One region of the Enterocloster lavalensis genome, then DNA from elsewhere that is predicted to be linked to it. Evidence: riboswitches for the same ligand, from Rfam matches in the RefSeq annotation. Region 1 holds a riboswitch; the other holds the start of a gene.
What was found. A riboswitch is a leader RNA that binds a small molecule or an ion and turns the genes downstream of it on or off. The one in region 1 is predicted to bind cyclic di-GMP.
Positions count from the first base shown of each region.

Region 1 (3,410 bases):
TTCCATCGGCCAGGGCGGTATGATCCCGTTTGCCCAGGAATTGGAGCATATCCGCAATTACTGTAATATCGAAAAGGTGCGCTTCGGGGACAAGCTGGCCCTGGTGTATGAGATTGGCCCGGACGGCTTCGAGGTTCCGCCCCTGACCGTGCAGCCCCTGGTGGAGAACGCCATCAAACACGGTATCCGCGGGAAAAATGGCGATGGCACGGTGAAGGTCAGCACCTTCGAGGACGAGCACAGCTACATGGTGGAGGTGCTGGACGACGGCGCCGGTTTTGATCCCGCCGCCGGTGTGCCCAAAACCTCGGCAGGCCTTGAAAATATCCGGCTGCGCCTGCAGGAGATCGCGGGCGCGTGCCTGGAAATCAACAGCATACCGGGCAAAGGAACCCGGGCCATTGTGCGGATTCCCAAACAGGGATAATCGAAATTTGAAACAGAGGGGAGGACGGAACATGCGGACGATTGTTGTGGATGATGAAGAGCTGTCCATGCGCCAGTTTGAGATCGAGTGCGCGCAGGTCAGGGAAATAGAACTGGTGGGGAGGTTTACCAATCCCCTGGAGGCGCTGGAGTACGCCAGGAACAACACGGTGGATTTCGCGCTGCTGGACATCGAGATGCCCCAGATGAACGGCATCGAGCTGGCCAGAAAGCTGCGGGAAATCAAGCGGGATATGATCATTATTTTTGTCAGCGGCTACAGCGATTACGTGCTGGACGCCCTGAAAATGAAATCGGACTACTATGTGTTCAAGCCCTACAGCCGGGAGGACATCATGGACGCGTTAAACCGCGCCAGGCTGCTGGCCAAGGGGCAGGCCAAGCGGGTATTTATCAGGACCTTCGGCCGGTTCGACGTGTTTATCGACGAGAAACTTGTAAAATTTTCCAATGCCAAGAGCAAGGAGTTGCTGGCCCTCTGCGTGGACCACATGGGCGGCGAGGTGACCATGGAGGAAGCCGTGGACAAGCTGTGGCCGGACAAGGACTATGACAGCCGGGTGAAGGCGTTGTACCGGAAGGCGGTGATCGGGATACACGGGGTGTTCGAGGAGTACGGGATCGAGGGCGTATTCTACAACCGCCGGGGAGGCTGCTATGTGAAGGGCGATGATCTGGAATGCGATTACTTTGAATATATGAAGGCATCCGGCGGGGGGAGATACCACTATGAGGACGAGTACATGTTCGACTATAGCTGGGCCGAGGAGACCAACGCCAGGTTGTCAAGTGGACGTACGGGCAGGGGGTGAGGAGAAAAATACGGAGTCAGAATTTTAAATTTAATAATTTTCAAAATACGCGGAAATAGTTGCACATCGGTTGCGCAGGCTGCGCTATACTGAGCCCATATCAACTACATACTTGGCAAAACTGATGAAAGTCAGCGACGCAAAGCTAAAGGGTCTAAATCATAGTATATGATATGACAGCCAGTTGCCCCTATATGGACGTTCCGGGTATGGTACGTTTATATTTGGTTCGCGTATTGCACGCCCAAGGTGTGTTTATGCAGATTTTTAGGCAATCCTGACTGGACTCAGGATTGCCTTTTTTGTGCTGAGAGTGCCCCTCCGGATTGGCTGGTCGGGAGAAACATTTGAAGAAAGGAGATGAGTGAGGGATGAAGGAAAAAAACGGTTTGCTGCAAAAGATCGTGGGAGCTGTGGGGATCGCGCTCTGTGTGGTGTTCGTTCCGCTGCTGTTGATCAACGTGACGCTGATCGTGAAGTCTTATACCAGTCCCGACAAGGTGCCTGATTTCCTGGGGTATAAGCCGTTTATCGTGCTGTCCGGTTCCATGGAGCCGAGTATCATGACCGGCGACATGGTATTTGTCAAGGAGACCGATCCTGACAGCCTGAAGGTGGGCGACGTGATCGCTTACAAGAGCGGAAGCGCGGTGGTGACCCATAGAATCGTGGAAGTGAAGTCGGAGAACGGCGAGACGCGGTATGTCACTCAGGGCGACGCCAACAACGCTGCCGACCAGGGGCTGGTGAAACCGGCGGACGTGGAAGGCATTTACCAGAGAAGAGTCGCCGGAGCCGGGAATCTGGCGATGTTCATGCAGACGACCACGGGAATGATTCTGTTTGTGGTGTGCCCGCTGGTGCTGTTTGTGCTGTGGGATGTGATCCGCAGACAGCTTGAAAGCCGGAAGGAAGTGTCCAGGACGAAAGAACTGGAGATGGAATTGGAACGGCTGAGAGCGGAGAAAGGGTGACGGCGGGGACGCGCGGAGCCTGAGTGATGGTAGGTAGTAATTAAATTTATTAATAAAAAATAATTAAAAAGGAAAGAGGAAAAGACATGAAGAAAAGTATTTTTGGGAAAATTGGAGCAGCAGTTGTGTTGACACTGGTTACCAGTAGTTTGGTGGGGGGGGGGGGGACGTTTGCAAAGTATACCAGTAGTACAACTGGGCAGGCAACTGCAACGGCGGCACAATGGAAGGTAGAATTTGCTAAAAACGATAATAGTGCGTTTACTAATACAGCAGACATTGTGCTGGAGGGAAAAGGTGCGGATAACAAAGTGATTCCAGGAGATGAAGGATCATTTAAGATTAATGTAAATGGTGATGGAACTGAGGTTGGTTTTGACTATAAGGTGTTAATTACAGCGGATGGTGGGGAAAATGCGTTAACGGGCGTAAAATTCTATGAGGATTCGGAACATAACACTCCGATTACTGAGGCGGGCTTGACAGGTCAGGTTGCATATAGTGCGACGAAAGATGCTATGAATGTGGCTAGAGAGATCTTCTGGGTACTTCCGGATAGTGCTGATGGAATTAATGATGCGCCTGCAATGGCTGGTAAAACTGGTACATTTACTTTAACGATGACTGCTGTACAGAACCCGGATGCGATAGCAAACGATGGTAATTAAAAATTATAGGGTAAAGGCTAATCCGCAGTGAGCGGTTTAGCCTTTACCAGAGTACAAGTCCATTCTTATAGTATCTGTATTCTAGTAAAGGCTAAACAAATCGAAAAAACATTTAGTTCAATTATGTAAAAGGAGGCCCTGCCCATGCCCAACTCTGGCCCAAAATCACATAAGAACAGCCAGACCACCGGCAACAGCAAGACCATCTGGATCATCCTTCCCATTCTCCTGCTGTTCGTTTCCATCACCTCCTTCCTTGCGGGCACCCACATCGGAAGGGCGACGGATCACCGTTTGGGGCAGATGTTGGACACCATCGTGCTGTCCCCGGAGAACGAGGCTGTGAATCCGAACCGAATCGACTTCAGCGGACAGATCTTTTACACAGACGGTTCGCCCTGTGCAAACCGGGTAATAGAGCTACACAGCGACCCCAGGCGAACCACCACGGATTCGGAAGGGGTTTTTCATTTTAAAGATGTGGAGACCGGAACACACAACCTGGCCTT
Region 1 is NZ_CP176637.1:4,258,940-4,262,349, forward strand. It holds gene ACK2JC_RS18990 (sensor histidine kinase) at 1-427, shown strand, start outside; gene ACK2JC_RS18995 (response regulator) at 459-1,259, shown strand; cyclic di-GMP riboswitch class I at 1,364-1,451, shown strand; gene ACK2JC_RS19000 (signal peptidase I) at 1,631-2,233, shown strand; gene ACK2JC_RS19005 (hypothetical protein) at 2,320-2,901, shown strand; gene ACK2JC_RS19010 (hypothetical protein) at 3,046-3,410, shown strand, end outside.

Region 2 (3,410 bases), 570 kb from region 1:
TCCAGCGCCTGGGCCATGGTCATATCCGCCCCGGCCTCTCTATATCCGTCCACAGCCACAGCCGAGGCCGTAGCCACCAGCAGTGCAAAAGGTGAAAAATGGGATACCGGGGCCACAACCGCCCCGCCGTCCACCGCTGTTTCCAGCTGTTCCGCTTCCTCCAGCTGTTCATCCAAATGGAACAGATCCGCTTGAACGTTATCCGTGTCAGACAAGCGTTCCAGCAGTTCAACGCTGATGATCACCTCGTCCTCAGGCTCGATCAGTTCCTCCCCGCTGTACAGGGAAATGTCAAATGCATAAATCTGCTGCCCGGCGTCCTCCGTCTCCTGATCTTCTCTGGCGCGGGACACCGCATCCTGTATTTTTTCCAGTTCCCCGGCAGATTTGATCCGCTGAACCACCAGCTCCGTATCCTCCGGAAGGATTCCGGCCTCCGCCTCCACGGTAATCCGGACTCCGTCAACCGTCGCAGTCAGCATCATGTCCTCCTGGGACATCTGCTTTTGCGCCGGGGTTTCCGGCGGAATCAATTCCGGGTTCAACGTGCTCTCCGCAACTGTGGTTTCCGGGGCCTGAGACGCCGGATTGCTCTCCACAGGCTGCGTTTCTTCAGTGGATGTCTGCTCCGAAACGGTTTCCTCCGGCAGCGTCTCATCCGGGCGGATTGCGCCGGACTGGCTGTCATCGGGGGCGGACTCCTCCGGAATAGTCTCCTCGGGCAGCGTTTCATCCGGACGGATTGCGCCGGATGAATTCTGGTCCGGTAAGGTCTCTTCCGGCTGGGTTTCCTCGGGCAAGGTCTCCTCTGCTGAGCTGCCTCCCTGGGACCCTTGATTTTGATTGGCGCCGTTCTGGTTTTCCTGGTTCTGGCCGGAACTGTCCGGGGTTCCCTGGTTCTGGCCGCTGCCGTTCTCATTTCCCTGGTTCTGCTCAGATCCGTCCGGAGCGCCCTGCTCCTGGCCTGCGCTGCCCTGAGAACCCTGGTTCTGACCGCTGCCATCCGGGCTTCCCTGATCCTGCCCGCTGCCGTCCTCATTTCCCTGGTTCTGCTCAGATCCGTCCGGAGCGCCCTGTTCCTGGCCTGCTCCGTCCTTACTCCCCGCTTCCTGGCCGGAACCGTTCTGTTCTCCCGGCTCCTGCCCCTGCTCCGGGCCGGCTTCCGCTTCGCTTCCCGGGCTGTCCGCTTCCGCCAAGCCGTCCACAGCAGCCTCATAGCCGTCAAAGCTTCCTGTATCCGCATCCCCTGCATTTTCCGTCAACTCCATGCCGTACGCCGGTACGATCATTCCTCCGGCGGCCGGCAGCACGGTCATAACCGCTGAGAGCCACAGCGACACTGCGGCTTTTGATGCGCGTTTCAATCCTTTCATGTTCTACCTCCATCCTTCTCATCTCATAAAATGACAGAAGTGTCCAGAACATACGTCTAAAGCCCCTTCATGAAGGTTTTGCCGTCATTCTTTCGCTACTACATTCCATCATTCCTGCAACTGGCTGGCATGCCGTCCGGTTTAGCCCCTGTAGCTTTGCGCCGCCGCCTTTCGGCGGGTTTGCCTTTATAGTCTAATGTGTATGCAACTTAAAAGCGCTTCGCTATTCCCGCGCTTTCCTGCGAATTACAACCATCCCGCCACCGGGCCCTCTGCCCTCCTTTCCTTACATGAATTTTGCAGCCCCGCCGGACTTTTGCATCAAAAAACAGGCAGCACAAACGCCACCTGTTCAGAGCCGGTCGTACCGGTGAGAGCAGCTGGCTGGCTTACCATCCGGTGAAGCCCCTGTAGCTTTGCGTCTCCGCCTTTCGACGGGTTTGCCCAATCTTTAATTTCGTTGCATCCTTAATTTCTATTATATTAGATTTACAGAAAATAGCAATAAAATAATCTACATAATGCAAATTATCAAGATTCGAGTCCATCCGGTAAATCCAGAGCCTAACGCTTAAATTCGTGGTTTTAACCGGCCCTTCGGCTCTCCCCCAAAGCCCGCTCCCCGAACGGCCAAAAAAAGAGAACAGCAGCGCTGTTTCAACGCTCTGTTCTCATTTTCGCCGTCAAACGGACAGCTAAGTTATATCGCTCTTAATTCCCTGACAAAATCCTGGCCAACTCGCTGTCCTCATCCAGAATAATGGTCTTATTGCTCCCCTTCATGGAAGCCTTCATCGCGTCCAGAGACCGCACATAGTTGTAAAAATCCGCCTTGGACTCATCGTTGTAGGCGTCGCTCAAAATCTGCATGTAGCGCGCCTCGCCCTCGGCCTTGATTTTCTCCGCCTCGGCCTGAGCCTTGGCGATGGTCTCCTTCACCGTCCGGTCCGTCTCGTTCTTGATCAGCTGGGACTGGTAATCGCCGTCCGCGGTGTACTGGGCCGCGATGTTGTTCCGCTCGGAGATCATACGCTGGTATACGGATTCCTTGTTGGAGTCCGGCAGATCCAGCTTCTTGGTCTCCACCGCGTAGATGTGGATGCCGTAGGAATCCATGGAATTGCCAATGTTGTCGGTGATGGACTGGGCCAGCTCCCCGTCGCGGCCGGAAATGATGTCGGCCTGGTTGGTGGAGGACAAAACGGTCTTGATGGAGTTGTACACCACATTGCCCAGACGGATTTCCGCCTTCTCCTTGCTGGCGTTTAAGGAGGACAGATATTTCACCGGATCACTGATATCCCAGATCACAAAGGAATCCACGGTCATTACCTTCTTATCCTTGGTGGTCACATCGCTGGGATATAAATCGGAGATCATCTTGTGCTTTGGAACCCGCTGCACGGTCTGCAAAAACGGGATGCACAGGGACGGGCCCGCATTTTCCTCCACCCGCACCACTTTTCCGAATTGTTTGATCAGCACGTACTCGTTGGCCCTGGTAATGACCACCGCGTTGGAGAGCACAAACAGAACCAGGAGCAGCAGGATCAGACCTGTGCCTTTAAAAATACGTTTTTTCATCACTCAGCTCCTCCTTTCGCATTTCCGTCCACAAAGGAATCCAGGGGCAGCACCGTCTGGGTTCCGTCGGAACCGTCCACAATCACCTTGAGACCCGGGAGGACTTCCTCCATCATCTCGTAGAACATACGCTTTTTGGTGATCAGCGGGTATTTTGCGTACTCGTCGTACATGTCGTTGAAACGGGACACCTGGCCCTCGGCCTCGCTGATGCGCTCCTGCTTGAAAGCCTCCGCGTCCTTTAACGCCTTGTCGGCCTTGGCGTTGGCGGCGGGAAGCTGCTCGGACTGGTACTTCTTCGCCTCGTTGAGCTTGGTGTCCATGCCCTGTTTGGCGTCCTCAACCGCCTTGAAGGCGTCGTTGACCGCGTCCGTGGGCGGCACCGCGTCCTGGATGGTCACGTTGTTGATTCCGTAACCGATGTCCTCCTGCTCCAGCCGCTCCGTGAGCAGA
Region 2 is NZ_CP176637.1:4,829,654-4,833,063, reverse strand. It holds gene ACK2JC_RS21615 (hypothetical protein) at 1-1,373, opposite strand, end outside; cyclic di-GMP riboswitch class I at 1,486-1,568, opposite strand; cyclic di-GMP riboswitch class I at 1,746-1,828, opposite strand; gene hflC (protease modulator HflC) at 2,085-2,957, opposite strand; gene hflK (FtsH protease activity modulator HflK) at 2,957-3,410, opposite strand, start outside.
Region 2: linked by a shared signal. The riboswitch ahead of ACK2JC_RS21615 (hypothetical protein) and the one ahead of ACK2JC_RS19000 (signal peptidase I) in region 1 are both predicted to bind cyclic di-GMP.